DNA from 2 places in the Streptomyces sp. NBC_00775 genome. Region 1 is predicted to be linked to the other one. Evidence: predicted binding sites of a transcription regulator. Region 1 holds the regulator's gene; the other holds the start of a gene.

Evidence for each region. Region 1 encodes HspR, which represses chaperone genes until heat shock. Its sites were predicted from a motif close to TTGAGNNNNNNNNNCTCAA; they were not measured.
Region 2: a site for HspR is predicted at 1,808-1,826, ahead of lon (endopeptidase La). Genes of this name have one in related genera too.

What each region holds. Positions count from the first base shown of each region.
Region 1 is NZ_CP108938.1:5,107,694-5,123,536, reverse strand. It holds gene OIC96_RS22835 (MraY family glycosyltransferase) at 1-369, shown strand, start outside; gene dnaK (molecular chaperone DnaK) at 865-2,715, shown strand; gene grpE (nucleotide exchange factor GrpE) at 2,712-3,374, shown strand; gene dnaJ (molecular chaperone DnaJ) at 3,408-4,592, shown strand; gene OIC96_RS22815 (heat shock protein transcriptional repressor HspR) at 4,600-5,052, shown strand; gene OIC96_RS22810 (PA14 domain-containing protein) at 5,118-7,541, opposite strand; gene OIC96_RS22805 (sugar ABC transporter substrate-binding protein) at 7,844-8,971, shown strand; gene OIC96_RS22800 (hypothetical protein) at 9,157-9,651, shown strand; gene OIC96_RS22795 (DUF397 domain-containing protein) at 9,629-9,829, opposite strand; gene OIC96_RS22790 (helix-turn-helix domain-containing protein) at 9,832-10,722, opposite strand; gene OIC96_RS22785 (ATP-binding protein) at 10,991-11,473, shown strand; gene OIC96_RS22780 (AAA family ATPase) at 11,549-12,814, shown strand; gene OIC96_RS22775 (RloB family protein) at 12,792-13,415, shown strand; gene OIC96_RS22770 (M15 family metallopeptidase) at 13,519-14,181, shown strand; gene OIC96_RS22765 (hypothetical protein) at 14,357-15,843, shown strand, end outside.
Region 2 is NZ_CP108938.1:3,476,659-3,492,501, forward strand. It holds gene lon (endopeptidase La) at 1-1,785, opposite strand, end outside; gene OIC96_RS15405 (GNAT family N-acetyltransferase) at 1,973-2,665, shown strand; gene OIC96_RS15410 (hypothetical protein) at 2,619-3,062, opposite strand; gene OIC96_RS15415 (sulfatase family protein) at 3,393-4,958, shown strand; gene OIC96_RS15420 (rhomboid-like protein) at 4,972-5,880, opposite strand; gene OIC96_RS15425 (TetR/AcrR family transcriptional regulator) at 6,050-6,739, opposite strand; gene OIC96_RS15430 (MFS transporter) at 6,943-8,253, shown strand; gene OIC96_RS15435 (glycoside hydrolase family 3 protein) at 8,295-10,040, shown strand; gene OIC96_RS15440 (spermidine synthase) at 10,102-10,779, shown strand; gene OIC96_RS15445 (response regulator transcription factor) at 10,893-11,630, shown strand; gene OIC96_RS15450 (HAMP domain-containing sensor histidine kinase) at 11,668-12,768, shown strand; gene OIC96_RS15455 (multifunctional oxoglutarate decarboxylase/oxoglutarate dehydrogenase thiamine pyrophosphate-binding subunit/dihydrolipoyllysine-residue succinyltransferase subunit) at 13,061-15,843, shown strand, end outside.

The sequences.
Region 1 (15,843 bases):
CTGGTGCTTGTGTCGCGGCGGAGGGTGGGGTGGCCGTTGCTGCGTTCCGCCCCGGACCACCTTGTCCATCGGCTGCGGAGGCTTGGGCTGACCCGGCAGGGGGTCATGGTCGTCATCGGCTTCGCCGCGTTCGCCGGGGCGCTGGTGGGGCTGGCCATCGATCTGCGGTGGGTCGGGGCGGGGGCCGCGTGGTGGGTGGTGGGGAGTGTCGGGCTTGTCGCGGTCGTGGGGGGCTTGCGTCCGGGTTCTCGCCCCCGCCGCCCCTACCCGATCCCATCCCCTGGGGGCTCCGCCCCCAGACCCCCGTATCGGCCTGAACGGCCTCGTCCTCAAACGCCGGACGGGCTGAAAATTGCGGGCCGGAGCTGAAGATGCCCGGCCGGAGTCGAAGATCCCCGGCCGGGACCGAAGATTCCCAGCGCCGGGACCGAAGATCGCGGGCCGGAGCCGAAGATCCCCAGCCAGGGCCGAAGATTCCCAGCCGGGACCGAAGATTCCCAGCCGGGACCGAAGATTCCCAGCGCCGGGACCGAAGATCGCGGGCCGGAGCCGAAGATCTCCAGCCGGAACTGAAGATCTCCATCCGGGACTGAAGATTCCCAGCCGGAACTGAGGACCCCCGGCCAGGACCGAAGATCGCGGCCGGCGAATTGAAGATCCCCGGCCGGGGCTGAGGGGGCCGAAGGGGTGACGAAAGTCCTGCCCGTCCACCCCACCCCCCACGACAAACCCCCAGCTCACCGCCCACCTGCGCGTAAGCAACAGATAAGAGTTGAGCCCCTCCGACTCAGCTCTGTTGACCGGGCGGCGACGGTCATGCACACTTGAGTCCGTTCCACTCAAGTCATTGCTGGAGGAATCGAAATGGCACGTGCGGTCGGCATCGACCTGGGCACGACTAACTCCGTCGTCAGCGTTCTTGAAGGCGGCGAGCCCACCGTCATCACCAACGCAGAGGGCGCCAGGACCACGCCGTCCGTCGTCGCCTTCGCCAAGAACGGCGAAGTGCTCGTCGGCGAGGTCGCCAAGCGCCAGGCGGTCACCAATGTGGACCGGACCATCAGGTCCGTGAAGCGTCACATGGGTACGGACTGGAAGATCGAGCTCGACGGGAAGCACTTCAACCCGCAGCAGATGAGCGCGTTCATCCTGCAGAAGCTCAAGCGGGATGCGGAGGCGTACCTCGGTGAGAAGGTGACCGACGCGGTCATCACCGTCCCGGCGTACTTCAACGACTCCGAGCGTCAGGCGACGAAGGAAGCCGGTGAGATCGCCGGTCTCAACGTCCTTCGTATCGTCAACGAGCCCACCGCCGCCGCGCTGGCGTACGGCCTCGACAAGGACGACCAGACGATCCTCGTCTTCGACCTCGGTGGCGGCACGTTCGACGTGTCCCTGCTGGAGATCGGTGACGGCGTCGTCGAGGTGAAGGCCACCAACGGTGACAACCACCTCGGTGGTGACGACTGGGACCAGCGTGTCGTCGACTACCTGGTGCAGCAGTTCAAGGCCGGTCACGGCGTGGACCTCGCCAAGGACAAGATGGCCCTCCAGCGCCTCCGCGAGGCCGCCGAGAAGGCCAAGATCGAGCTGTCCTCGTCCACCGAGACCTCGATCAACCTGCCCTACATCACGGCGTCCGCCGAGGGCCCGCTGCACCTGGACGAGAAGCTCACGCGCGCCCAGTTCCAGCAGCTCACCGCCGACCTTCTGGAGCGCTGCAAGACGCCGTTCCACAACGTCATCAAGGACGCGGGCATCAACCTCTCCGAGATCGACCACGTCGTTCTCGTCGGTGGCTCCACCCGTATGCCCGCCGTCGCCGAGCTCGTCAAGGAGCTGACCGGTGGCAACGAGGCCAACAAGGGTGTGAACCCGGACGAGGTCGTCGCCATCGGCGCCGCCCTCCAGGCCGGTGTCCTCAAGGGTGAGGTCAAGGACGTTCTGCTCCTTGACGTGACGCCGCTGTCGCTTGGTATCGAGACCAAGGGCGGCATCATGACCAAGCTCATCGAGCGGAACACGACGATCCCGACCAAGCGGTCCGAGATCTTCACCACCGCCGAGGACAACCAGCCCTCCGTGCAGATCCAGGTCTACCAGGGCGAGCGCGAGATCGCGGCGTACAACAAGAAGCTCGGTATGTTCGAGCTGACCGGTCTGCCGCCGGCCCCGCGTGGTGTCCCGCAGATCGAGGTCGCCTTCGACATCGACGCCAACGGCATCATGCACGTCACGGCCAAGGACCTTGGCACGGGCAAGGAGCAGAAGATGACCGTCACCGGTGGCTCCTCGCTGCCGAAGGACGAGGTCGACCGGATGCGCCAGGAGGCCGAGAAGTACGCGGAGGAGGACCACGCCCGCCGCGAGGCCGCCGAGACCCGCAACCAGGGCGAGCAGCTCGTCTACCAGACGGAGAAGTTCCTCAAGGACAACGAGGACAAGGTCCCCGGTGACGTCAAGACCGAGGTCGAGGCGTCCATCGAGGAGCTGAAGGCCGCGCTCAAGGGCGAGGACACCGCCGAGATCCGTACGGCCACCGAGAAGGTCGCCGCCGTCTCGCAGAAGCTGGGCCAGGCCATGTACGCCGACGCCCAGGCCGCGCAGGCCGCCGGTGGCGCCGAGGGTGCTCCGGGTGCCGAGCAGGCCAGGGCCGACGACGACGTCGTCGACGCCGAGATCGTCGACGAGGAGCGCAAGGACGGTGCCGCGTGACGGAGGAGACCCCGGGCTTCGAAGAGCAGCCCGACGTCCCCTCCGGCGCCACCCCTGAAGACGCCGAGCCGAAGGCCGCCCCCACGGAGGGGGCGGCCCCGGCCGGGGACGCGGCAGCAGCAGCCCAGACGGCCGGTCTGACGGCCCAGCTGGACCAGGTGCGTACGGCGCTCAGCGAGCGCACGGCGGACCTCCAGCGGCTCCAGGCCGAGTACCAGAACTACCGCCGCCGGGTCGAGCGCGACCGGATCGCGGTCAAGGAAATCGCCATCGCGAACCTCCTGACCGAGCTCCTGCCCGTGCTCGACAACATCGCCCGCGCGCGGGACCACGGCGAACTGGTCGGCGGCTTCAAGTCGGTGGCCGAGTCGCTGGAGACCGTCGCGGCGAAGATGGGGCTCCAGCAGTTCGGCAAGGAGGGCGAGCCCTTCGACCCGATGATCCACGAGGCCCTGATGCACTCGTACGCGCCGGATGTCACGGAGACGACGTGCGTGGCGATTCTGCAGCCGGGGTATCGCATCGGCGAGCGCACCATCCGCCCCGCTCGGGTGGCCGTCGCCGAGCCCCAGCCGGGGGCGCAGACCGCCAAGGCCGACGAGGCGGAGGCGGCCTCCGCCGGCGACGACAAGGAGACCGGTGGCCCGGACGAGGGCTGACGTTGAACGCATGAGGAAGGAGGGACGTCGAGGATGAGCACCAAGGACTTCATCGAGAAGGACTTCTACAAGGTTCTCGGCGTCCCCAAGGACGCCACCGAGGCCGAGATCAAGAAGGCGTACCGGAAGCTCGCCCGCGAGTTCCACCCGGACGCCAACAAGGGCAACGCCAAGGCCGAGGAGCGCTTCAAGGAGATCTCCGAGGCGAACGACGTGCTCGGCGACCCCAAGAAGCGCAAGGAGTACGACGAGGCACGCGCCCTCTTCGGCAACGGCGGCTTCCGTCCGGGTCCCGGCGCCGGCGGCGGCAACTTCAACTTCGACCTGGGCGACCTCTTCGGAGGCGGTGCCCAGGGCGGAGCGGGCGGGGCCGGCGGCTTCGGCGGCGGCATCGGTGATGTGTTCGGGGGCCTGTTCAACCGCGGTGGCGCGACCACCGGCACCCGGACCCAGCCCCGGCGCGGCCAGGACATCGACACCGAGGTGACGCTCAGCTTCACCGAGGCGGTGGACGGCGCGACGGTCCCGCTGCGGATGACGTCCCAGGCGCCCTGCAAGGCCTGCTCGGGCACCGGCGACAAGAACGGCACACCGCGCGTGTGCCCGACCTGCGTCGGCACCGGCCAGGTCGCGCGGGGTTCGGGCGGCGGTTTCTCGCTCACCGACCCCTGCCCGGACTGCAAGGGCCGCGGTCTGATCGCGGAGCACCCCTGCCTGGTCTGCCAGGGCTCGGGCCGCGCGAAGTCGTCCCGGACCATGCAGGTCCGCATACCGGCCGGGGTGAGCGACAGCCAGCGGATCCGGCTGCGCGGCAAGGGAGCACCCGGCGAACGGGGCGGCCCGGCGGGCGACCTGTACGTCACCGTCCATGTCGACGCCCACCCGGTCTTCGGCCGCAAGGACGACAACCTCACCGTCACCGTGCCCGTCACCTTCGCGGAGGCGGCGCTGGGCGGGGAGGTGCGCGTGCCGACACTCGGCGGCCCGCCGGTCACCCTCAAGCTGCCGCCGGGCACGCCCAACGGCCGCACGATGCGGGCCCGCGGCAAGGGCGCGGTCCGCAAGGACGGCACCCGCGGCGACCTTCTGGTCACCGTCGAGGTCACGGTCCCCAAGGACCTGTCGGGCAAGGCTCGTGACGCCCTGGAGGCGTATCGCGAGGCGACCGCGGAAGAGGACCCGCGGGCGGAGCTGTTCCAGGCCGCGAAGGGAGCATAAGAGAGCCATGGACACCACCGGGCGTCGACGCAACCCGTACGAACTGACCGAGGAAACCCCGGTCTACGTCATCTCGGTGGCGGCCCAGCTCTCCGGCCTGCACCCGCAGACCCTCCGCCAGTACGACCGCCTCGGCCTGGTCTCGCCCGACCGCACCGCCGGGCGCGGCCGTCGCTACTCGGCCCGCGACATCGACCTGCTGCGCACCGTCCAGCAGTTGTCGCAGGACGAGGGCATCAACCTGGCCGGCATCAAGCGCATCATCGAGCTGGAGAACCAGGTCGCCGCGCTCCAGTCCCGCGTGGCGGAAATGGAGGCGGCCCTGGACGGCGCGGCGGCCGCCATGCAGCAACGCGAGGCCGCCGTCCACGCCTCGTACCGCCGTGACCTGGTCCCGTACCAGGAGGTCCAGCAGGCGAGTGCGCTGGTGGTGTGGCGGCCGAAGAAGGCCAAGGACTAGGCAGCCCGCACACGGAAGGGGCCCGGAGATTTCTCTCCGGGCCCCTTCCGTGTGCGGGCTCAGAGTCAGTAGTCCCAGATGCCATACGCCGTCGACGTGGTCGCGGCCTGCGCGCCGACGGAGTCCAGGCGGACGACACGGTAGTAGTACAGACCCAGCGCGTCCTCGTGGACCGTGGTGTCCATGGAGAACACGGCGTCGCCCATCGTGCCCTCGGTCAGGGTGACATAGGCGGCCGAGACCGGGTCCCAGCGCTCCACGCGGTAGCTCACGAACCGGGTGCAGTCGCCGAGACCGGAGCTCTCGGAGCAGCCGACGTACAGCTCCGGGTACTCGTCCGCACGGATTTCGGTCCCCGTCCAGCCGGGCGGCCGGGTGTCGGGGACTTCGACCGACACCTCGGTGGTGTGGAAGAAGTCCGGGCCCTCGTCCTCGTACAGATGGAAGCGGTCCGCGGCGGCCACCTTGTAGACGTGGGTGGCGCCGTCGGGGACGGTCGGGCAGAGGACCTCGGTCGCGGCCGAGCTATGGGTCCAGCAGTTCTTCTCCCAGACGGTCTCGCCGGTGTCCGGGTCGGTCATGCCCTGCCACACGTAGTACTCGGTGACGTCGTCGTCGGCCGGCGGCGTCCAGGTCAGCCGTACGCCGAGCGGAACCCGCTCCGCGGTCAGGTCCTGGACCGGGTCCGGGCGCTTGGTGTCCGGCATGGTCGCGGTGGCGGCAGGGCCTGGCTGCGACTCATGGCCGTACGGATCGATCGTCACGACCGTGTACTCGTACGTCGTCTCGGACGCGCCGGAGACGTCCCGGCAGGCGCCGTTGATCTGCCGGGAGCCGGCGTAGGCGGGGGCGTCGCCGGTGTTCCAGGTCCAGTACGTCTTCGGGTCGGTCAGCGGCAGGTCCTGCGAGCTGTTCGGCTTGCACCCGGTCACCACGCTGCTCTCGCCGGTCGCCTTGTCAGTACGGACGATCCGGTACGTGAGCAGCGGCTGGTTCTCGCCGTAGGTCCACGGGTCGGCGCTGCTCCACTCGATCGACACGCCCTCGCCGTAGTTGACCGCGGTGGTCGCGAACGGCGCAATCGCCTCCGGCCGGTCGGCCATCGACAGGGCGACCTCCACCGGGGCGGCCGCGTTGCCCTTCGCGTCCACGGAGCGCACCACGTACTTGTAGGTGTCGGCGACAGCCACTCGCTGGCGCGGCACGACATCGGTCCGTGTCGTGGTGGTCGTGGTGGTCCCCTCGGTGAGGGCTTCGACGTATCCGCCGGTCGCCGGGTCGTACTGCAGGACCTGGTACGAGGCGGCTCCGGCGACGGGCGACCACACGAGGTGGGGAACGCCCGACTCGTACACGACGTGGGCGTCGGCGGCGGTCGCCGGCGGTGTCAGATCGGAGGTGGTGAACGTGGTGGCGGCCGAGTACACGGACCAGTTCCCGGCGGCGTCGCGGGCCCGCCCCCGGTAGGTGACCTTGCTGCCGTCGGCCTGATAACCGGTGTCGCAGATCGCGCCCTTGGCGCCGGAGTACACGGTGGTCCAGGTGCTGCTCGCCGCGTTCAGGCGCTGCATCTCGTACCACGCGATGTCGGCCGCGTTCGCCGCGGTGGTGACCAGCTCCGGGGCCGCGTAGGGCTGGTCGGCCGGGCAGGAGTCCATCTCCACGAACGGTGCGGCGGGCGGGGTCTTGTCGACGGTCGTGACGCCCTGGTCCGCGGTGCCCGTCGACTCGTTGCCGGCCCTGTCGTAGGCGCGGACCTCGTAGTAGTACGTCTCGCCGGTCGCGGGCGGGATGTCGGTGTACGAGGTGGAGGTGGTCGTCGCCAGGGGCTTGGTGCCGTACGAGGTGCCCTTGAGGCGGCGGTAGACGCGGTAGCCCGCGAGGTCCATCTCCTTGTTCCTGGACCACGTCAGGGCGGCCTTGCCGGTCGCGGTGGTGTACGTCACCGCGTCACCGGTCGGGGTCAGCGGCTTGACCGTGTCGACGCTCGCCGCTGTGCGTGGGGTGTACGCGAAGCTGACATTCGCGGCGCCCGTCCAGTTGACGAAGTCGACGCGCAGGGTGTGCTTGCCGGAGGGGATGGTGACGTTGACGGTCTTCTTCACCGTCGAGGACACGTTCTTCCAGAGGTCGACCTTGCGGACGCCGTCGAGGTAGACCCGTAGGCCGTCCTGGGTGGCGACGGGGAGGGCGAAGGGGCCTCCGGAGCCGAAGTCGCGCGTCACCGTCCAGCGGACGCCGAAGTTGTTGGTCGGCAGCCCCGAAGCCGGAGCACCCGACCCCCAGTTCTGGTCGATCGCCGAGTCGCAGTCCGTTTTCTTCGGTGTGCCCGAGAAAGTGGTGTTGGCGAAGAACTGCCGCTTATAGACCGGTGATGCGCAGGTTGTCGCGGCGGAGGCGGGCGCGGCGACTGCGGTGAGCAGGGCGCCCGTGGTGGCGAGCACGAGGGCGGAGGAGACCGCGGCCGTCGTGCGTCTGGCTGGGTTCATGCGTTCCTTCAGGAGTGCCGATCGTCGCCGATCGTCAACGGGAGGTAAAGCCGTTGACGATCACGACTCCTGAAGTGGCCACTTGGTTGTAGGCAGTTGCAGTGACTTGTGCGACTCAGGGTGAAGCTGAGGGGATTGCTGGAAGGCGAGGGCGTAACCTCTTCCCATCGTGTTCACTTGGGGAACACAGAACGCTGTTGCCATCTCGTTAAGTGGTTACTCCTTGACGCTGAGGTGATCGCCGCGTTGGCTTTCAGCCACCTGGGTCGCAATGCTGCAACCTCGCCCGGAAGGCACCTGATGTGAACACTCGTAACGCCCGGCTTCGTCGTACGGCCATATCCCTGGCCTCGTCCGCGATGGCCGTCACCCTCGCCGGCTGCGGCGTCGTGGACGGAATCGGCGGAAGCAGCACCAAGGCCAGCCCCACAAAGGGCGACGACATCCAGGTGGGCCTGCTCCTCCCGGAGAGGGAGAACACCCGTTACGAGAAGTTCGACTACCCCATCATCAAGGCGCAGGTCGAGAAGCTCACCAGCAACAAGGGCAAGGTGGTCTACGCCAACGCCGAGCAGGACGCGGCCAAGCAGAACCGCCAGCTCCAGCAGATGGTGGACGACAAGGTCGACGTCATCCTGGTGGACGCGGTGGACTCCAAGTCCATCGCGGCCGGCGTGCAGAAGGCCAAGGACGCCGGCATCCCCGTCATCGCGTACGACCGCCTGGCGCAGGGCCCGATCGACGCGTACATCTCCTTCGACAACGAACTCGTCGGCGAGGTCCAGGGCAAGGCCCTCGTCGAGGCGCTGGGTGAGAACGCCGCCTCGAAGAAGATCATCATGATGAACGGCGCGACCACCGACCCGAACGCGGCGCAGTTCAAGGCCGGCGCCACGTCCGAGCTCAAGGACAAGGTCGTCATCGCCAAGACGTACGACACCAAGGACTGGAACCCGGTCAACGCCAAGGCCAACATGGAGAAGGCCATCGCGGCCGTCGGCCTCAACAACATCGCCGGTGTCTACTCCGCCAACGACGGCATCGCGGGCGCCGCCATCGACGCCCTGAAGACCGCGGGCGTCAGCAAGGTCCCGCCGGTCACCGGGCAGGACGCCGAGCTCGACGCGGTGCAGCGCATCGTCAAGGGCGACCAGTACATGAGCGTCTACAAGTCCTACCCGGACGAGGCCAACGCCGCGGCCGAGATGGCCGTGGCGAAGGTCCAGGGCCGCTCGATCGAGTTCGACGCCCTCACCCGCGACAAGGTCGACAGCCCCACGAACAAGGACGTTCCGGCCCAGCTCGTGCCCGTGGTCGCCCTCACCAAGGCCAACATCCAGGACACGGTGATCGCGGACGGCATCTACACGGTCAAGCAGATCTGCACGGCCGTGTACAAGGCGTCGTGCACGGCGATCGGACTGAAGTAGAGCGGTAGAGCGGTAGAGCGGTAGAGCGGTAGAGCGGTACGAGGTACGCGGGCCGGGCGGCTGCCGGTAAACCGTTCCCGGTCCGCGGATGTCTCACAGGATGACCGCACGTCGCACCGCACGTCGCACCGTACGTCGTACGGTGCGACGTACTGTCATCGTCCTGCTGGAGGCACCCCGTGGCCATGATCGGCCTGTTCTGGATAACCGAGGAGAGTGTGCACCTGGGTGCCGAGCCCGAAGGACAGGGGCGCGGCGTCCGGCTCACTCCCGAGGGCCTGAAGGCCGTCGGCGCGGACCAGCGGGGATCCTGGGCCTGGGCGGACGTCCGCGCCGTCGACGTCCACCACGTCCAGGTGCGTGCGAGCACCGGCTGGCTGATGCACAGCGTCGCGGACACGGTCCTCGACCTCGGGGCAGGCATCGGCGAGGCCCCGCCCCCCTTCGAGCTCCACGTCCGCACGGCCACCGACGAGACAGCCGAGCTGACCGTGCACTGCGCGGTGCCCGGCGGCTACGTCCAGTCCGAGTACGAGCTGTCCCTGGAGCTGCTGCACCGGTTCGTGGACGGTACGGCGGACGTGGCGCGGCTGCTGGAATGGGGCCGCGCCGAGGGCGGCGGCACGACACCGTGGCGCCCGGCGCGGGAAGCGTTGCTCAGGAGCTGGGCGACGACTTGATGTTCCGCGACTTGATGTGTCGCAGCAGTGCGGTGAGCCCCTGCGGGGCGGTGGTTATGACCGTTTGGGGCTCGTCGCTCTCGCGGAGGCGGATCGTTCCGTCGGGGGTGGTGGCGATGAAGAGGCAGTTCGCCTGATCCTCGCTGAACGATGACTTCTGCCAGGCCGGTTCGGACATGGTCAGGCCTCCTGAAGGCTGTAGAGCAAGTGCTGAAGCAGGGCCAGGGAGTCACGGGACTCGTGCGTGGATGCGGATACCGCGGGATCCAGGGGCGGCAGGGCCGCAGCGCGGAGGCGGTCGAAGCGCTGGCGGTATTTCAGGACCGCGCTGCCCTCGTGGATGTAGACCGTGGCGGCCGGGTTCTCGACGAGAACCGTCTGCAGGGCCGACCCGTGTGAGTCGGCCAACAGGAACGGGGTGCTGAAGGCGGACAGCCCTTCGGCCGTGAACGGCAGCACCTGAATGGTGACGCGCGGCAGTTCCGCCATGCGAATCAGGTGCAGGAGCTGTCGGCGCATGACGGGCACGCCGCCGAACCGCACATGCAGGGCCGCCTCATGAATCACTGTGTGCAAGGACGGCGGCTCGGGCCGGGTGAGGATCTGTTGCCGCTCCATGCGGAACTGGACGGCCCTCTCCAGGTCGTCGTGCGGGCGATCGCTGGACCGGAAGATGGAGCGCGTGTACTCCGGCGTCTGCAGGATCCCCGGGATGAACAGCGACTCGTACGAGAAGAGCGCGTCGGCGGATGCTTCGAGTTCAGCGAGATCCAGCACGGGTTGAGCGAGCGCGCGGCGGTACTCGGTCCACCAGCCTTTGCCACTGTCCTCGCTCATCGCGACCAGGGCCTCGATCAAAGGTTCTCGTGTGCACCCATAGGCGTGGCATAGTGCGCGCAGTTTCTCCGCCGGAATCGCGGTGCGGCCGGCTTCGACGTGTCCCAGGTGGGCGCGACCCATGGCGATGATCTCACCGCCCTCCGTCACGGAGTAGCCCACCTGTTCGCGCAGCTTCCGCAGTTCGGCACCGAGGCGTCGCTGCCGTTCTGTGGTGCTGGTGCGCAGTGCCAACGTGCTTCCTCTCCCACTGGGTTGGCGCCAGTCTGCCCCGCCCGAGCGGCGGGGGCCACCTATTCCGGCGAATAGGTTGCACGCGGTAACCCTTATTCCCTACCGTGAGTGTTGCGCCACTAACTCTCCGGAACTGTATCGGAGTTGTCCAACTCCCCCTGCCCACAAGCGAAAGCGCACCCGATCCGCCCCCCAGCCGGAGCCGGACACTGCCATCGCGGGCGTTACCCCCCACTCCACAAGCTCTCCGACAGGAGCCGATCCCCCCATGGAAATGGAACCCGCCCGCAGGGCAGCCCACCGCCCAGCCCAACTCGCCTACGACTACAGCCTCTTCGCCCCCGCCGACGCCACCGCCCCCAAGGTCTGCCGGGACTTCGTACGCACCGTGCTCCTCACCCTCGACCGCGAACCCCTCATCACGCCCGCGACCCTGTGCACCTCGGAACTGGTCACCAACGTCCACCTCCACACCAAGGGCACCGCCATGCTCCGCGTCCAGCTCACCCCGGCCCGCCTCCGGGTGAGCGTGTACGACGAGAGCCGCGAGCCCCCGGTCACGCCGGCCGCCACCGGCACCGCCTGCTGGGGTCGCGGCCTCGCGCTGGTGGCGGAGGTGGCGGATCTGTGGGGCGTGGCGGGCGAACGGGCGGGGCGGTTCGCGAAGGGGGTGTGGTTCGAGTTGGGGGAGGGCGATCGCCTGCCACTCGAACGGGCGGTTGGCCTGTCCTTGGGACCTGCCAGGCCGTAATGTGAGGACAGAGGCTAATTGCTGCAAATTTCCCGCACAGAATGCGTCCTAACCCCGTAAAGGAGGTGATGAGCTGTGCTTCTCAGCTTCCGCGTCGCCAACCATCGGTCCATCAAGGAAGAGCAGCAACTGTTGCTCGGCCCGGTGTACGAGGCGGACCGCCCGGAGGGGACGGACTGGCAGGCGGTCCCCGTCGCCGCCGTCTTCGGGGCGAACGCGGCAGGCAAGTCGAACGTGGTGGACGCCCTCCGCTACATGGCGGAGATGGTGAGCTCCTCACACCTGAACGCCGAGCCCGGCGCCGGAATCGCACGTCACCCTTTCGCGCTCGACGAGGAGTGCCGAGGACAGCCGTCCTGGTTCGTCGTGGATCTGTCGCTCGAGGGTGTCCGGTACACGTACGGCTTCAGCCTCGATGACGACCGGGTCGTAGACGAGTGGCTCTACAGCTACCCGCACGGGCGGAAGCGGATGGTGTTCCAGCGCAGCGGCGAGGACTTCTCCTTCGGCGACGCGCAGCCCCGTAAGGAGCTGGAGCTGGTCAGGAAGATCACCGAGCCGAACAGCCTGTTCATGTCCGTCGCCGCGCGGTCCCGACAGGATGCGTTTCTCCCGGTGTACGAGTGGTTCGCGCAAGGGGTGCGGTTTCGCGGTGGCTCAGGGTGGGAGTTCCTCCTCCTGAGCATGTTGGTGGGAAAACTATTGAAGGATCCAGCTCGGATCCCGGGCGTGATCGGGCTGCTCAAGGCCGCGGATCTGGGCATCGAGAACGTGGGAGTGGACCAAGTCAACTACGTGGTCCCGCGCGGGCCCAAGTCTTCGGAGCGGTCCCACGAGGTGCCTGTCGTCTGGGTCGAGCACCAAGGCCGCAGCGGCCCCGTACGGCTCGGTCTCGAACACCAGTCGTCCGGTACGAAGGCACTGCTGGCATACGCGGAGTCGGTGCTGACGGTGCTGGACGGCGGCGGGCTCCTCGTCGTCGACGAGATCGACTCCAGCCTGCACCCCCGGCTCACCGCCCATCTGATCAAGCTGTTCCAGAACGAGGAGACCAATCCGCAGGGGGCTCAGCTTCTGCTGACAACGCACGACGCGAGCCTTCTGGGGCACAGCGGCGGTGAGGACATCCTCAAGCGGGACCAGGTGTGGTTTGTTGAGAAGGACGCTTACGGGGAGACGACCCTCTACCCGCTCTCCGACTTCAAGCCGCGCCAGGAGGAGAACCGGGAACGCCGCTATCTGGGCGGTAGTTACGGCGCCGTACCGCTGTTGAACGAAGAGCTGTTCGCGGCTGCTGTCGCAGTGCGGGAGGAGACTGGTGGCGAGGACCCCGAAGAGTAGCGGGCGCCGCCGCCCCGTCTTCGAGTCGGACCTGAGGCGCGTGGCGGGGAAGCGGGAAGCCCGCCGGAGGCTGCTGATCGTGTGTGGTGCGGATGTAACCGAGAGCGACTACTTACGCGGGTTGGTCGCGCATGTCGCCAATCCCGCCGTCACAGTGCGGATCGCCACGAAGTCGTGCGCGCCCTCGCAGCTCATCAAGTACGCCGCAGGACAACGAGAGTTGTCCCGGAGTGACTTCGACGAGGTGTGGTGCGTCTTCGACGTCGACGAGTTCCCGGACGTGTCGCGTGCCGTCTCGTGCGCGAGAGACGCCGGGATCGAGGTCGCCGTCTCCAACCCGTGCTTCGAGTTGTGGCTGATTTTGCATTTCGGCACACACACCGCATACGCGGGAAGCTACCGCGAACTGCTGCCGCACTTGGCACGCCATCTACCCCGCTACGACAAGTCCCGCCTCGACTTCCGGTACTTCGTGGACGGATGGGAGTCCGCGATACCGCGTGCCAGGAGGCTTGCCCCCTCCGGCAAGGAACACGAAGTCAATCCGGCCACCGGCATGTGGACGCTGGTCGAACGGATTGCGGGGCGGTCCCGCGCGTGAGGGAGGCATCGCGCTGCCCACCCTTGGGTGGCTTCTGCTGTGCACACTCCACGATCCCGACTCGCCCGAAACCGCCCCCAGGGCCGTACGGCATGATCCATTCATGGCAGAGATCGTGTTGATGTCGGACCCGAAGATCGCCGCGATACCCGTCGTGGACTGCGGTGAGCCTCTCCTCGACGTACGGGAGAAGGCGCCATTTCCCGTCGACGGGCGGAGACAGGACGGATCGGGAGCCTTCGCGCATCTGCGGGAAGGGGTGTTGAGCAGGCTCGTCGAGGCACAGGCCTTGCTGCCGGACGGCGTACGGCTGTTGTTCGTCGAGGGGTACCGGCCGCCCAGCCTGCAACGGATCTATTTCGAGCGGTACGCCGACGAGTTGCGCGCGAGCAACCCCGACTGGGATGCCGAGCGGCTCCGGTCCGCGGCGAGCAGGTATGTGTCCCCGCCGGAGATCGCCCCGCACAGCGCGGGTGCCGCCGTCGATCTCACCCTCGTGGACGCCGACGGTCGCGAACTCGACATGGGCACCCCGGTGAACGCGAACCCGGAGGTGAGCGACGGTGCTTGCTACACCGCGGCGGAGAACATCAGCTTGGAGGCGCGGGCCAACCGGCAGCTGCTCGGCGACGCGTTGACCGCCGTAGGGCTCGTCAACTACCCCACCGAGTGGTGGCATTGGTCCTACGGCGACCGGTACTGGGCCCTCGCCTCGGGTGCCGGTCACGCGCTCTACGGGCCCCGGGAACTCGAACTCGACGCTTGACGAAGGTCGGTTGGTATTGGCCTCGTGGGGCGCGGAGATCCTGTGGAGATGCACGCCCGCGGGGCCGACGAGGCGGACGATCCGGGCGTCCGGGTCAAGGACTGGTCAATGAACTCCCTGAAGATCGTCTAGGGTTGCGCGCTGCCACCTGACGATCACGGGGAGATTCTTTCGCATGGCTGGAATGAACGGGGACATACGGCACGCGGCGCCGCGCAGGCGGGGCGCGATGGCGATGGGCGTGACTGGGCTGGTGCTGTCGCTCGGGCTGCTGACCGGGTGCGGGTCGGGTGACGCGGCGAACGAGGGCGGGTCCGACGGGAACGGCAAGGGCGCTGCGTCCGGAGGCGGCAAGGCCGGGGCCGGTCCCGCCTACAAGGGCCCCCAACTGCCCGGCCTCGCCCGGAAGTCCGCATGGAGCCTGGCCGCGACCGAGGGCGGCAGCGCCCCCGGCGTACTGGACCTCGGCGACACACTGCTGTTCGCCAAGGACGCCGACGGCGCCTACCTCTCGGACAATGAAGCCCAGGGCGAGCCGGAGAACGCGAAGAACCGTGTGCTGTTCTTCGCGGACGAACCGGAGAACCTCGTCCTGGAGTTCCGGGACGTGAAGACCGGTGCCCTGCGCAAGACCCTCAAGGTGAAGGCCGACATGGTCTCCGTCACGACGTGGCACGAAGGCGTACCGGCCGTCGCCGTGAGCACGTCCGCGACCGCCGAGTCCGACGGGCTCACCGAGGAGTCGACGACCTCGACGGCCACCCTGTACGACGCCACCGGCAAGAAGCTCGGCGCGAGCCAACTCCCGCAGGAAGACGAGCAGTCGACGGAGGAGCAGACGTACGACGCCGCCTACCTCTTCGAGGGCTACCGTGTCGCCGTCGCCGACAACACCCTCAGCCTCACCCCCATCGACGGCGGCACCGCCCGCACGGTCGGCTGCACCGGTTCCCAGGCCGGCTGCTCGTTCCTCCCGAAGGAGGGACTGGCCACCGGGCAGTCGACGTACGCCCCGCTCATCACGGGCACCTACTACGCCGGCTTCGAGAACGCCAGCGGCTACGAGTACGACCCCGAGCAGGTAACCCTCTCCGACCTCACCACCGGTGCGAAGGTCTGGAGCAGCGGCGAGGTGACGCCGCCCCAGGGCGTGAAGTTCCGGGAGGACGGCGACCGCATGTCGGAGGCGACCCGGGTGCTGCGGGTCGAGGACGGCAAGATCCTCACCGCCTGGCAGACCCAGGCGGGCTCGGACACCTGGATCGACGCCTGGTACGACCTGAAGGGCGCCAAGACCGCCACCGTGTCCTATCCGAGCGTCGAAGAGCCGCTCTTCGCGCCCTCCGGCGACCTGTTCGCCGCCGCCACCGACAGCGGCACCGTCGTACGGCAGACCGCCGACGGCAAGCAGCTGTGGGCCCAGGGCACGAACGAGAAGGCGCTCGCGCCGGTCCGGTTCTCCGCGGACGGCTCGGTCCTGTACGGCACGACGGACGCTACGGACAACGGCATCGACGACGACAACCACACCGTCGTCGCCGTCGACGCCCACACCAAGAAGGTCCTCGCCAAGGACCTCACCACCGACCAGATCCCCTACTTCAACGACACCTCCCGGTACGGCTACCTCTCCACCGACGACGGCTTCTTCGTCTTCGCGCC
Region 2 (15,843 bases), 1.6 Mb from region 1:
GTGGTGCGGCCGCCCGATGAGCCCGCGCAGGTCCGCGTCGGTCACCGTGAACGGCAGCTCCCGCTCACCGAGTTCGTGCTGCGCCGCGACCTTGCGGAGCAGCCGCGCGACGGCCCGCTCCAGGGTGCGTACGCCCGCTTCCCGCGTGTACTCGCCGGCGAGCTTGCGCAGCGCGCTCTCCTCGAGCGTGACCTCGTCCTTCGCCAGACCGGCCCGCTCCAGCTGACGCGGAAGCAGGTGGTCACGGGCGATGACGACCTTCTCGTCCTCGGTGTAGCCGTCGAGGCGGACCAGCTCCATACGGTCGAGCAGGGCCTCCGGGATGGCTTCGAGCACGTTGGCCGTGGCCAGGAACACCACGTCGCTGAGGTCGAGTTCGACCTCCAGGTAGTGGTCACGGAAGGTGTGGTTCTGGGCGGGGTCCAGGACTTCGAGCAGCGCCGCGGCCGGGTCGCCGCGGAAGTCGGAGCCGACCTTGTCGATCTCGTCGAGCAGGACCACCGGGTTCATGGACCCGGCCTCCTTGATGGCGCGGACGATACGGCCGGGCAGCGCGCCGACGTACGTACGCCGGTGTCCGCGGATCTCGGCCTCGTCCCGTACGCCACCGAGGGCGACGCGGACGAACTTGCGGCCCATGGCGTGCGCGACGGACTCGCCGAGCGATGTCTTGCCGACACCGGGCGGACCGACCAGCGCGAGCACGGCACCGCCGCGCCGCCCGCCGACCACGCCGAGCCCGCGCTCGGAGCGCCGCTTGCGTACGGCGAGGTATTCGGTGATGCGCTCCTTCACGTCCTCGAGACCGGCGTGCTCGGCGTCGAGGATCGCCTGGGCGCCCTGGATGTCGTACTCGTCCTCGGTCCGCTCGTTCCACGGCAGTTCGAGCACGGTGTCGAGCCAGGTCCGGATCCAGCTGCCCTCGGGCGACTGGTCACTGGACCGCTCCAGCTTCTCGACCTCCTTGAGCGCGGCCTCGCGGACCTTCTCGGGGAGGTCGGCGGCCTCGACGCGGGAGCGGTAGTCGTCGGACTCCTCACCGTCGGAGGAGTCGCCGTTGAGCTCGCGCAGCTCCTTGCGTACGGCCTCCAGCTGGCGGCGCAGCAGGAACTCGCGCTGCTGCTTGTCGACGCCTTCCTGGACATCCTTGGCGATGGACTCGGCGACATCCTGCTCGGCGAGGTGCTCGCGGAGCTGCTCGGTGGCGAGCTTCAGGCGGGCGACCGGGTCGGCGGTCTCCAGCAGCTCCACCTTCTGTTCGGTGGACAGGAACGGGGAGTAACCGGAATTGTCGGCAAGGGCGGAAACGTCATCGATCTGCGCAACGCGGTCCACGACCTGCCAGGCGCCGCGCTTGCGCAGCCAGCTGGTGGCGAGGGCCTTGTACTCCTTGACCAGGTCGGCGACCCGGCCGGGCAGCGGGTCGGGCACGGTCTCGGCGATCCGGGTGCCCTCCACCCACAGTGCGGCACCGGGACCGGTCGTCCCCGCGCCGACCTTCACGCGCCCACGCCCGCGGATCAGCGCGCCCGGGTCGCCGTCGGCCAGGCGGCCGACCTGCTCGACGGTGCCGAGCACACCGGTGCCCGCGTAAGTCCCGTCGATACGTGGCACCAGGAGTACTTGCGGCTTGCCGGGTGTTGAACGGGCGGCGGCCTGGGCGGCCTCCACCGCGGCGCGTACATCGGTGTCGTTCAGATCGAGCGGAACCACCATCCCGGGCAGCACGACCTCGTCGTCGAGTGGCAGCACGGGCAGGGTGAGCGGTGTGGACGTGGATGCCATGATCTCCCCTTAGGCAGTCAAGTTGAGCTATGCCGACTCAATGCACGTGAGCCCCTGATTGTTCCCCCGGAGCTGTTCGCTGTGAGCGATCACCTCTGTCGGGGTGGCGCGGCGCACCCGTATCGTCACTCGGCAAGTAAGAGCCTAAATCACAGAGTGACTATTACATGGGCTACAGGGGGTCGTGATGGACAAGATCGTGCGGGCCTGGGTGGACGGGTGGGTCCTCTCCCGCGGGGCGGCTCCCCCGGTGGTCGAGCCGTGGGGGTACACCGTCGACGTGGGGCAGGCGGAGCACGTCACCCGGCATGTCTTCGGGGCGACGAACGACGAGGTCGAGGAGGCGGCGGTCCGGAAGGTCGCGGAGGGGGTGACCGGGGCCGGCGTGTGGCTCAAGGTCTTCGCGGAGCCGTCGACCGTGGGGGCCTGGCTCGGCGAGGGGTGGTGGATCGACCCTGAGCCGGGGTACCTGATGTCGGTGCCCTTGGCCCGCCCGTCACAGGGCGCCGCCACCGAGGGGGCCGCCCCCGACGGCTACCGGCTGCGTACCTGGTCGCGCGGCGGCGTCACCCGCGTCCTGGTCGCGGCGCCGGACGGTTCCTGGGCCGCGCGCGGCCAGATCGCCCCGACCGGCGAGACGGCGGTCGTCGACCAGATCGAGACGGCGGAGCGGCACCGGCGGCGGGGGCTCGGCCGCCTGGTCATGGGCACCCTCGCGCGGGCGGCGGTGGCGCGGGGCGCGGAGACCGGCGTCCTGGCGGGGACGCCGGAGGGGCGGGCGCTGTACGAGTCCCTGGGATGGCGGGTGGAGGCGGCGCTGACGAGTGCGCGGTTCACCGGGGTGGGCCGCCGGCCCGGTGAACCGCGGCCGCCGCGTTGAGCAGACGCAGCGGGGTGCCCTCCGTCAGCTGCCGCAGTGTCCTGGCGGTCCGCAGCTCGGCCGTGTCCAGGTCACGGTCCAGCGCGCGCTCCAACAGTTCGACGCTGTCCGCCGGGCCCAGTCCGCGCAGCCGCTTCGCCGTGCCCTCGCCCCACAGCGTGCGGTCCGTGCAGGCCACGAGGTACGTGGCGGCGGGCGCGGCATCCAGCAGTTCGCCCAGCTCCTCGGCAGGTCTGGGCAGCAGCGTCATGTCCTCCCGCGGAACGGGACGGGGCAGCTGTTCCCGCTGGATCAGAGTCACCGACGAGTGCGCACCCGAAAGCTGGATGAGGTGGCGTCCGACGGCTATCTGTCCCGCCATGTCCCGCCCGACCTCGATCCTTACCTCCTCGTCCACGGCTTCTCCGTCCCCTCGACCGGTGGCCGCCCGCATCGGGCGCCCGCTCGGGCCAGACAGCCTTGCGGTCCGAGTCCGTGCGGGGCAGAGCGCATGGAAGCGCGCGTCGGCCACTCATCGCCCCGCACACCACCCACGCACGTCGCCGGAAACCTTTGTTCCTGCCAGAGGGTCCACACCCGGCGGGCGTCCGGCCGGGGATCGCCATGGCTTCGCAGCGGCACTGCTACACGACCGCAACGGCATTCACAGGCAACGCCTGCAAACTGCAAGCGCATTCACAGCCAACGGGGACGGCAAGGCGGGGCGAACGGGAACATGGGGGACGATATGGGCGACGAGCAGCGGGGGCGGCCGGGACGGCGCGGGGTGATCGCCGGGGCCGGGGCCGTGGTGGCGGCGGGCGTCGGCGTGGCCGCGGTCCGGGCGGCGACGGGGGGCGGCAGCGGGGCCGAGGGCGAGACGCGGGTGACGCGCACCGTGGCGCCTGCCGTCAGCCGGGCCCCGGCCACCACGCCCCCGGCATCACCGACACCAAGGCGCACGCCGGCCCCCGGCAGCCCCAACATCCTCGTCGTGGTCACCGACGACCAGCCCAAGCAGACCGAGTGGGCGACCCCGCAGACCCTCGACTGGCTCGGCGAACACGGCGTGACCTTCGAGCGGGCGCACGCCAACACCCCGCTCTGCGCGCCGTCGCGGGCGTCGATCATGTCGGGCCGTTACGCCCACAACCACGGCGTCCTCGACACCCGCCACCCCGAGCGCCTCGACCAGAACACCACCGTGCAGCGGCAGTTGCACGAGGCCGGGTACCGCACGGGCCTGTTCGGGAAGTACCTCAACTACTGGCGTACGGGCGTGAATCCGCCGCACTTCGACGAGTGGCTGCTCCAGGAGCCGGTCCGGTACTACAACGGCCACTACAACGACAACGGGACCGTCCGGAACATCCCCGGCTACAACACCACCGTCATCAAGAACCGGACCCTCGCCTTCATGGAGGGTTCCCGGGGCGACGAGCGCCCGTGGTTCGCGTATGTCGCCACGCGCGCGGCGCACGAGCTGAACATCCCGGAGAAGAAGTACGACGGGATCCGGGTCCCGGAGTGGGAGGGGCGGCCGTCCGTCTTCGAGGACGACAAGAGCGACAAGCCGCCGTTCCTGCGCGGCGGCGCGGCACGGCACTCGCTCGCCGACGGACAGGCCCTGCGGGCGCGGCAGTTGCGCACCCTGCTGTCCGTCGACGACGCGATGCGGGACTTCCGCGACAAGCTGCGCGCGCTGGGGCAGCTGGACAACACCCTGGTGCTGTACACCAGCGACCACGGCCTCCTCTGGGGCGACCACGGCTGGCTGCGCAAGTCGGTGCCATACCGGCCGAGCCTGGAGGTGCCGTTCTACCTGTCCTGGCCGGCCGGCAAGCTCGGCACGGCCAGGACCGACGACCGGCTCGTCGGCCACGTCGACATCGCGCCCACGCTGCTCGACGCGGCCGGGATCAAGCCGGACACCCCGCACGACGGGCACTCGCTGCTCGGCACGAACGACCGCGATCATCTGCTCGCCGAGTGGTGGTGGAACCGCCAGGACAAGCAGCCGATCCACAGCTGGGCGACGTACGTCGGCAAGACCGAGCAGTACACGGAGTACTACCGCCTCCGCCTCGACCGGGACGGCCGGCTGCCCTCCGGCGCGATCAGCGCGGGCACGGACTCCGGTGGCGCGAACTCCGGTGGTACGAACAGCGGCGAGGTCACCTTCCGCGAGTACTACGACCTGCGCGCCGACCCGTACCAGCTCACGAACCGGCTCCATGGGGCAACCGCCGCGCAGGAGCGGCGACTTGGCATCCCGGAGCTGGCCCGGCGCCTCACGGCGGCCCGGAGCGGCTGACCGGCGGGAGCGGTTACGGGGCCGTGGTTCCGAGGCAGGGCGCCGCCGCCCCGTGACCGGCCTCCCGGCCGGCGGTCCGCGCCGTCCGGGCGGCACCGCGCGCCGCCCGCCAGCGCCGTACCAGCGGCCATGTCGAGATCCCGATGGCCAGAGACATCAGGTGCCCCCAGTCCGTCATCGGGTCCGCGAACGTGAACAGGTCACCGACGAGCATCGCGCCGAAGCCGGTCAGGACCGGCCAGCGCAGCCACGGCGACAGCAGTCCCGCGAGCGCGCCGATGCTCGCGGCGACACCGAAGCTGATGCCGTAGTCGAGGCGGTGCAGGGAGCTGTCGGGCAGATGGCCGGCCAGCACCGAGAGCCCGACCGGCACTTCGGTGGCCAGGGTCGCGACCACATGGCCGAGCAGGAACACACCGGCCGTCCGCAGCCCGCCTATCCGCCGCTCCAGCGCGGTGAGGACGAGGAGGAACCCGATCGCGTAGGGCGAGGTGATGCCGCCCGCGATCCACAGCGCACTCGCGATCAGCACCAGCACCGGGTTCTGTACGAGGTGGGCGACGTCCGTGCTGGATCCCTGGTGCAGCGCGTGTACGACGGAGGGGTCGGCGTGGTCGGCGATGACCGAGGTGACGACGAGGACAGCCGCGTACCCGAAGGTGAAGGGGGTCCCGGTGGGGGTGGGGAACAGGCGCCAGGGGCGGACGGCACGGAGCCGGGCGCGGGCGCGGGGGGCGGCGGGAACGCCGGTGGTGGCCGGTTCGGGCGTCGCGTCCGGAGCCGGTGCCGGTGCCGTCGTCGCCCGGTGGACGGGCGCGGTGACGGGGCCGCCGCGCTGTCGGGGCAACCCGTCCAGCAGGGGCGCACCCGTCTCCGGGTCGGTGAGCGTGACGTCGGCCTGAACGGTGGTGCTCCGGTCCACGGTGAGGCGCTCCTTCCGTTGCACCCCACCCTTCGTGTCCCACGCGTCGCTGTCTATGACCGACGCCACGCACGGGGGTATTCATAGGAATTCCAGAGACAACCTCAGAAGGTCGTCGGACGTCCGCAGTTCGTCGGGCGTCCGCAGTTCGTCAGGCGTCCGCAGATCCTCAGACGTCCGCGGGAAGTCCCCGTCCGTCGACGGTGATCGACCGCAGGAGCCGGTCGGCGTACGCGCGGAAGCGTCCGACCATGTCGAAGCCCTTCGGGTCGAGCACCCACTGGACCTGGAGGCCGTCCATGACGGCGGCGGTCTCCTGCGACACCGCCACGATGTCGGTGCCGGGCTTCAGTTCCCCGCTCTCGACGGCCTGCCGCAGCGGGCCGGACATGTGCTCGACGAGGTCCGTGTACCGCCGGGTGAAGTACGCGTGCGCCGGGTGTCCGGGGTCGCCGGCCTCGGCGGCGAGGACGTTGAACATGCGTGTCCGGCCGAACCGTGTGCTGTTGTACTCGGCGAGCCGGACCAGGCACGCGTAGCACTCGACGGCCGAGACGAACTCGTGGGAGAAGAACTTCTCCTTGTCGTTCTCGTCGGCGCGCGCGAGTACCTGCACGAGCAGGTCCTCCTTGCTGCGGAAGTGGTGCAGCAGCCCGCCCTGGGTGATGCCGACGTCCTTGGCGATGCGGGCCAGCGAGGAGGCGTGGAAGCCCCATTGGGCGAAGTGCTCCACGGCGGCGTCGAGGATCCGCGAGCGGCGCTCGTCGCCCACGGCGTACGTGCCCCTGCCGGCGGACGCGGTCTTCCGCCCCGGTGACCTCTCGCTCGACCTCTCGCTCGACCTCTCGTTCTGCGCCATGCCCGCCACCATAGCCCGCGCGCGGTGGCCTTTTCCGGGCGCCACTGACCGCCGGTTACACGAGTCAACCAGGACCCTTTTTCAAGCCATGTGCAGCGTGATTCTGGCCACGCGCACAAAACCTAGTACCTACTCGGTTTTGCTGTTTCCCTAGGGGCGCCGGAGCGGCAAGGAAGCCGCCCACGTCCCCATGGAGAGCCGCCATGGCCGTCACGCCAGACGCCTCGCTCGGTGCCCGCTCGCCCGAGCTCCCCGCGCAGGACACGCCTTCCCCCGAGGCCCCCGCGACCGCGGAGAACGCCCCCGCCAAGCTCATCCTCACCCTCGCCTTCGCCCAGTTCGGCGCCTACCTCGCCGTCCTCACCCCGGTGATGGTCACCCTCGCCCTCCGGGTCAGCCAGATCGTCCCGGAGGGCGACCGCGGCTCCGCCCTCGGCCAGGTGCTGTCGGTCGGAGCACTGCTCGCGATGCTCGGCAACCCGGTCTTCGGCGCCCTCTCCGACCGCACCACCAGCCGCTTCGGCCGCCGCCGCCCCTGGCTGATCGGCGGCATGGCCGTCGGCGTCGCCGGGCTCATGGTCGTCGCCCTGGGCGGCAACGTGCCGGTACTGATGCTCGGCTGGGCCCTCGCCCAACTCGGCATCAACGCCACCCTGGCCGCGCTGACCTCCTGCGTCCCGGACCTGATCCCGCCCCAGCAGCAGGCCCGCGTCTCCGGAGTCATCGGCGTCACGACCTCCCTGTCGATGATCGGGGGCTCGGTGCTGGCCCAGGTGTTCAGCGGCTCGATGGCACTCGCCTTCCTGGTACCCGGCGTCATCGGCCTGGGCGCGGTCGCCCTGCTCGCCGTGACGATGCCGGACCGCCCGGCCCGGACCGGCGCCTTCGAGCCGTACAGCGTCAAGGAGTTCGCCCGCAGCTTCTGGGTCAACCCGCGCAGGCACCCCGACTTCGCGTGGAACTTCGCCGGCCGCTTCCTGGTCTTCACGGGCGCCGCCTGCGTCACCAGCTACCAGGTGTACTTCCTGATGGACCGCCTCGGCTACGACGACGACCAGGTCACCCAGAAGGTCCTCGTCGGCACCCTCGTCATGGTCGCCACCACCGTCGTGGGCTCGCTCCTCGGCGGCCAGCTCTCCGACCGCTCCGGCCGCCGCAAGCCGTACGTCCTGGGCTCCTCGCTGATCATGGCGCTCAGCCTGGCGATGATCGCCTCCGCACAGGGCTTCGGGATGTACGTCGCCGCGCTGGCCGTCTTCGGCGCCGGCCAGGGCCTCTACCTCTCCGTGGACATGGCGCTCGCCGCCGCGGTCCTCCCCAACCCCGAGGAGTCCGCCAAGGACATGGGCGTCCTGAACATCGGCAACGCCCTCCCCCAGTCCCTCGTCCCCATGGTCGCCCCCGCCTTCCTCGCGATCGGCGGCGGCGGCAACTACGGCGCGCTGTTCCTCTTCGGCGCGGTCGCCGCCGTGCTGGGCGCCCTCGCCGTCCAGTTCGTCCGCTCCGTCAAGTAGCCCCCGTATAGCCCTCGTACGAAGGAAGCAAGGAACCCGGGATGACCACGCCCACCTACCGCGATCCGCACCGCCCCGTCGACGAGCGCGTCGAAGACCTGCTCTCCCGGATGACCCTGGAGGAGAAGGCGGGCCAGCTCTTCCACACGATGCTCAGCATGGGCCCCGGCGGAACCCTCGCCGAGGAGGGCACGTTCCTCCAGTGCGGCACCACCGAGCTGGTCGCCGAGCGGCAGTTGACCCACTTCAACCTGATCGGCCAGGGCAGCGCCCGCGAGATGGCCACGTGGGTCAATCGCGTCCAGGGGCTCGCCGCGAGCACCCGGCTCGGCATCCCGCTCACCCTCTCCACCGACCCACGCCACGCGTTCACCGAAAACCCGGGCGCCTCTTTCCTGGCCGGGGACTTCTCGGCGTGGCCCGAGCCACTGGGTCTGGCCGCGATCGGGGACGCGGAGCTGGTGGAGCGGTTCGCGGACACGGTCCGCCGCGAGTACCTGGCGGTCGGCTTCCGGGTCGCGCTGCACCCGCAGATCGACCTGGCGACGGAGCCTCGCTGGTCACGGCAGTCGGGCACGTTCGGTTCCAGCGCCGATCTCTCAAGCGAGTTGGTACGGGCGTACATCCGCGGCCTCCAAGGCCCACAGCTCGGCCCGGAGTCCGTCGCCGCCATGGTCAAGCACTTCCCGGGCGGCGGCCCGCAGAAGGACGGCGAGGACCCGCACTTCCCGCACGGCAAGGAGCAGGTCTACCCGGGCGGCCTGCGCGACTACCACCTGGAACCCTTCAAGGCCGCGATCGAAGCCGGCTGTTCGCAGATGATGCCGTACTACGGCCAGCCCGTCGGCACCGACTGGGAGGAGGTCGGCTTCGGCTTCAACAAGGACGTCCTGACCGGCCTGCTGCGCGAGCGCCTCGGCTTCGAGGGGATCGTCTGCACCGACTGGGGCCTGCTCAACGACGCCGAGATCCTCGGCGAACCGGCCGCCGCCCGCGCCTGGGGCGTCGAGCACCTGAGCGTCGCCGAGCGCGCGGCGAAGGCGCTGGACGCGGGCACCGACCAGTTCGGCGGCGAGCAGTGCCCGGAGCTGATCGTGGACCTGGTCCGCTCCGGCCGTATCTCCGAGGAGCGGATCGACACGTCCGTACGGCGGCTGCTGCGCGAGAAGTTCGTCCTCGGGCTCTTCGAGAACCCGTACGTCGACGTGGACAAAGCCGAGGAGATCGTGGGCGCGAGTGAATTCACCGCCCTTGGTGAGGCCGCCCAGCGCCGCTCCCTCACCGTCCTGACCAACCGCACCCTGCTGCCGCTGACCGGCCGCCCGAACCTCTACGTCCAGGGCGTGAGCGAGCAGACGGCGGCGGCGTACGGCAATGTCGTCGCCGACCCGGCCGAAGCGGACGTGGCCGTACTGCGGTTGGGCACCCCCTACGAGCAACGGCCCGGCACCTTCGAGTCGTTCTTCCACGCGGGTTCGCTCGCCTTCCCCGAGGAGGAGTTGAAGGAGATCCTGCGGCTGCTCGACACGACGCCCACGCTGGTGTGCGTCAACCTGGAGCGGCCCGCCGTCCTCCCCGAGATCGCCGCGAAGGCGGCCGCCCTGGTCGCCGACTACGGCGCGAGCGACGCGGCCCTTCTCGACGTCGCCTTCGGACGGGCGCGGGCCGAGGGACGCCTGCCGTTCGAACTGCCGCGCTCCATGGCGGCGGTGGAGGCCTCCCGGCCGGACGTGCCCAACGACACGGTGGATCCGGTGTTCCCCTGCGGGCACGGGATCGAGCTCTGAAGTCGAAGTAAGTCGATGTAATTCGGGTGCCCGTCCTGGCGAAACTGCCAGGATGGGGGCCATGACTGCCTCGTACGACATTCCTGTGGTCATCGATCGCCGGGAGGGCCCGTACGGCGAGGTCGTGCTGCGGCGCCACGGCGCGCTGTTGCAGATCATCGCCAACGGCTGCTTCCTGATGGACACCTCCGACGGCCGCTCGGAACGGCTGCTCGTCGACGCCGCGTACAACGCGCTGGACGGGCGCGCGGCGCCGAGCGTGCTGATCGGGGGGCTCGGCGTCGGGTTCTCACTCGCGCACGCCGCCGCGGACCCCCGATGGGGGCGCATCACGGTGGTCGAGCGCGAACAGGCCGTCATCGACTGGCATCGCGGCGGGCCGCTCGCCGAGCTCTCCGCGGGCGCCCTCGCCGATCCGCGCACCGAGATCGTCGCAGCGGATCTGGTCGCGTACGTCAATGAGACTTCCGACACGTACGACGCGCTGTGTCTCGACATCGACAACGGACCCGGCTGGACGGTCACCGAGGGCAATCAGGGCCTGTACTCGAAGGCCGGACTGGCAAGCTGCGCAAGGGCGTTGAGGCCCGGCGGGGTACTCGCGGTGTGGTCCGCACAGCCCTCTCCGGAATTTGAAGGAACCTTGCGGAATGCCGGGTTCCAGGGGGTGCGTACCGAAGAGATCCCGGTTGCCCGGGGCGTTCCGGACGTCGTACACCTCGCAGTCAGACCTGGATAGCCGAGGCACGGTGACTGCCCGTACCCTGCTTCCCTGACGCGGATCATTCAAGCGTCAAGCGCAGTCATGGGATCACCCCACGGATTCCGGAAAGCACACCTCAGGGGCGGGCGATGGAGCAGACACACACCTCCCACAACGGCACGGCGGCGACGCCTGGCGCTCAGCGGCGGGTACTGGTGGTCGAGGACGACCCGACAATCGTCGACGCCATCGCGGCCCGCCTGCGCGCCGAGGGATTCCTGGTGCAAACCGCGGGCGACGGCCCGGCCGCCGTCGACACCGCCGAGGCCTGGCAGCCCGACCTGCTGATCCTCGACATCATGCTGCCCGGCTTCGACGGCCTGGAGGTCTGCCGCCGCGTGCAGGCCCAGCGCCCGGTGCCGGTGCTGATGCTCACCGCGCGCGACGACGAGACCGACATGCTGGTCGGGCTCGGTGTCGGCGCCGACGACTACATGACCAAGCCATTCTCGATGCGTGAGCTGGCCGCCCGCGTGCACGTCCTGCTGCGCCGGGTGGAGCGTGCCGTCGTGGCCGCCTCGACTCCGCGCAGCGGGATCCTGCGGCTCGGCGAGCTGGAGATCGACCACGCGCAGCGCCGGGTGCGGGTGCGGAGCGAGGACGTGCATCTCACTCCCACCGAGTTCGACCTCCTTGTCTGCCTCGCGAACACTCCGCGTGCCGTACTCTCGCGCGAACAGCTGCTCGCCGAGGTGTGGGACTGGGCGGACGCCTCCGGTACCCGGACCGTGGACAGCCACATCAAGGCGCTGCGCCGGAAGATCGGCGCCGAGCGGATCCGCACGGTCCACGGCGTGGGCTATGCGCTGGAGACCCCGACTCCCTGAGCCGGGCCTTCGTCGGGACTCTGAGGGGGCTGATGTGATGAGCGGGTTCGGGACACGCAAGAGCGACAACCCCTGGGGCGGCGTACGCCCCTTCTCGATCAAGACGAAGCTGGGCTTCCTGGTCGTCGTCTCGGTCTTCATCACCACCGGTCTGCTGATGATCGCGGTGCGCACCGAGACAGAGCTCCGCTTCATCACGGTCTTCTCGATGATCGCCACACTGCTGATAACGCAGTTCGTGGCCCATTCGCTCACCGCCCCGCTGGACGAGATGAACGCGGTGGCCCGGTCCATCTCGCACGGCGACTACACGCGCCGGGTGAGCGACAGCCGCCGCGACGAGCTGGGCGACCTGGCCGAGACGATCAACCTCATGGCCGACGAGCTGGAGGCCCAGGACCGCCAGCGCAAGGAGCTCGTGGCGAATGTCTCGCACGAGCTGCGCACCCCCATCGCGGGCCTGCGCGCGGTCCTGGAGAACGTCGTGGACGGTGTCTCCGCCGCCGACCCCGAGACGATGCGTACGGCCCTGAAGCAGACGGAGCGGCTCGGACGGCTCGTGGAGACCCTCCTTGACCTGTCCAGGCTGGACAACGGCGTCGTACCGCTGCGCAAGCGGCGTTTCGAGGTCTGGCCCTATCTCTCCGGCGTGCTCAAGGAGGCCAACATGGTCGCCTCCGCGCGCGCGGGCATCGCCTCGGGCTCCGGCAGCCACACCCGCACCGACGTCCATCTGCACCTCGACGTGTCCCCGCCCGAGCTGACGGCGCTCGCGGACCCGGAGCGGATCCACCAGGTCGTCGCCAATCTCATCGACAACGCGGTCAAGCACAGCCCGCCGCACGGCCGGGTGACGGTGAAGGCACGGCGGGGCGCCTACCCGGAGTCACTGGCCCTGGAGGTCCTGGACGAGGGGCCCGGCATTCCGAAGTCGGAGTGGCACCGGGTCTTCGAGCGGTTCAACCGGGGCGGGGTGCCCTCGCCGCACGGTCCGGGCAGCGACGGCGGTACGGGGCTGGGCCTGGCCATCGCGCGCTGGGCGGTCGATCTGCACGGCGGCCGGATCGGGGTGGCCGAATCCCAGCGGGGTTGCCGGATCCAGGTCATCCTTCCGGGGCTTCCTTCTCTGCCAAGTTGACGTAAAGTTCGGACCGGAGCCACAAGATCCACCGGTGTCGCCACTGGCGGACACGTGTGATCAGGCTCCCAACAGGCAGTGGGCCGCGTGAATCGTGCCGCGACCCCCGATCGACGTACCCATTCCGGGGCGGAACCCCGCTTGTTTCCCGCCATTTCCACAGCCGAAACACGCTTTCCGATGTGACTTACGCGACGTTGGACAGGCCCGGCCTGACCTTCTCGGCCAGGGAGGCGTAGCCTTTATTCCCGCTGTCCATCACCTTGTGAAGCGGAAGAGGGCGGTTGCCGCCGTGTCGCCACAGTCCCCCAGTAACTCGAGCATCTCGACCGACACCGATCAAGCCGGGAAGAATCCCACGGCTGCGTTCGGCGCCAATGAGTGGCTCGTCGACGAGATCTATCAGCAGTACCTCCAGGACCCGAATTCGGTAGACCGCGCCTGGTGGGACTTCTTCGCCGATTACAAGCCCGGAGCGGCTGCCGCCCCGGCTCCGGCGGGTACTGCGGCCGCGGGGGCCGCAGGGACCACCCCGGCGGCTCCGGCCGCGCCTGCCGCTCCGGCCGCCCCTGTGGCGCCCGTGGCCCCCCCGGCTCCGGTTCAGGCCGCTCCTCCGGCCGCAGCGCCGGCTCCGGTGGCCCCGAAGCCCGTCGCCGCCGCCCCGGCTCCCGCGAAGGCCGCTCCGGCCGCCGCCAAGCCGCAGGCCGCGCCCGCGACCCAGGCCCCGGCCGGTCCCGAGTTCGTGACGCTGCGCGGCCCCGCCGCCGCGGTCGCGAAGAACATGAACGCCTCGATCGAGGTGCCGACGGCCACGTCCGTCCGCGCGGTCCCGGTGAAGCTGCTCTTCGACAACCGCATCGTCATCAACAACCACCTGAAGCGCGCCCGGGGCGGGAAGATCTCCTTCACCCACCTCATCGGCTACGCGATGGTGCAGGCCATCAAGGCCATGCCGTCGATGAACTACTCCTTCCAGGAGAAGGACGGCAAGCCGACCCTGGTCAAGCCGGAGCACGTCAACTTCGGCCTCGCCATCGACCTGGTGAAGCCCAACGGCGACCGCCAGCTGGTCGTCGCGGGCATCAAGAAGGCCGAGACGCTGAACTTCTTCGAGTTCTGGCAGGCCTACGAGGACATCGTCCGCCGCGCCCGTGACGGCAAGCTGACGATGGACGACTTCACCGGTGTCACGGTCTCCCTGACCAACCCCGGCGGCCTCGGCACCGTCCACTCGGTCCCGCGTCTGATGCCCGGCCAGTCGGTCATCATGGGCGTCGGCTCCATGGACTACCCGGCGGAGTTCCAGGGCACCTCCCAGGACACCCTGAACAAGCTCGGCATCTCGAAGGTCATGACGCTCACGTCGACCTACGACCACCGGGTGATCCAGGGCGCCGCCTCCGGCGAGTTCCTGCGCATCGTCGCGAACCTGCTGCTCGGCGAGGGCGGTTTCTTCGACGAGATCTTCGAGTCGCTGCGGATTCCGTACGAGCCGGTCCGCTGGCTCAAGGACATCGACGCCAGCCACGACGACGACGTCACGAAGGCCGCCCGTGTCTTCGAGCTGATCCACTCCTACCGGGTCCGCGGCCACGTCATGGCCGACACCGACCCGCTGGAGTACCGCCAGCGCAAGCACCCCGACCTGGACATCACCGAGCACGGGCTCACCCTGTGGGACCTGGAGCGCGAGTTCGCGGTCGGCGGCTTCGCGGGCAAGTCCCTGATGAAGCTGCGCGACATCCTCGGTGTGCTGCGCGACTCGTACTGCCGCACCACCGGCGTCGAGTTCATGCACATCCAGGACCCGAAGCAGCGCAAGTGGATCCAGGACCGGATCGAGCGCTCGCACTCCAAGCCGGAGCGCGAGGAGCAGCTGCGCATCCTGCGCCGGCTGAACGCGGCGGAGGCCTTCGAGACCTTCCTGCAGACGAAGTACGTCGGCCAGAAGCGCTTCAGCCTGGAGGGCGGCGAGTCCGTCATCCCGCTCCTTGACGCGGTCATCGACAGCGCGGCGGAATCCCGTCTCGACGAGGTCGTCATCGGCATGGCCCACCGCGGCCGGCTGAACGTCCTCGCCAACATCGTCGGCAAGTCGTACGCGCAGATCTTCCGCGAGTTCGAGGGCAACCTCGACCCGAAGTCGATGCACGGCTCCGGCGACGTGAAGTACCACCTGGGCGCCCAGGGCACCTTCACCGGCCTGGACGGCGAGCAGATCAAGGTCTCGCTGGCCGCCAACCCGTCCCACCTGGAGACGGTCGACCCGGTCATCGAGGGCATCGTCCGCGCCAAGCAGGACATCATCAACAAGGGCGGCACGGACTTCACCGTCCTGCCGGTCGCCCTGCACGGTGACGCGGCCTTCGCGGGCCAGGGTGTGGTCGCCGAGACGCTCAACATGTCGCAGCTGCGCGGCTACCGCACGGGCGGCACGGTCCACATCGTCATCAACAACCAGGTCGGCTTCACCGCCGCCCCGGAGTCGTCGCGCTCCTCCATGTACGCCACCGACGTGGCCCGCATGATCGAGGCGCCGATCTTCCACGTGAACGGCGACGACCCCGAGGCCGTCGTCCGCGTCGCTCGCCTGGCCTTCGAGTTCCGCCAGGCGTTCAACAAGGACGTCGTGATCGACCTCATCTGCTACCGCCGTCGCGGTCACAACGAGTCCGACAACCCGGCGTTCACGCAGCCGCTGATGTACGACCTGATCGACAAGAAGCGCTCGGTGCGCAAGCTCTACACCGAGTCCCTGATCGGTCGCGGCGACATCACCCTGGAAGAGGCCGAGCAGGCACTGCAGGACTTCCAGGGCCAGCTGGAGAAGGTCTTCACCGAGGTCCGCGAGGCCGTCTCGGCGCCGGCCGAGGCACCCGTCCTCGACACCCAGCCGGAGTTCCCGGTCGCCGTGCCGACCGCGGTCTCCCAGGAGGTCGTGAAGCGGATCGCCGAGTCCCAGGTCAACATCCCCGACCACGTCACCGTGCACCCGCGGCTGCTGCCGCAGCTCCAGCGCCGGGCGTCGATGATCGAGGACGACACGATCGACTGGGGCATGGGCGAGACCCTCGC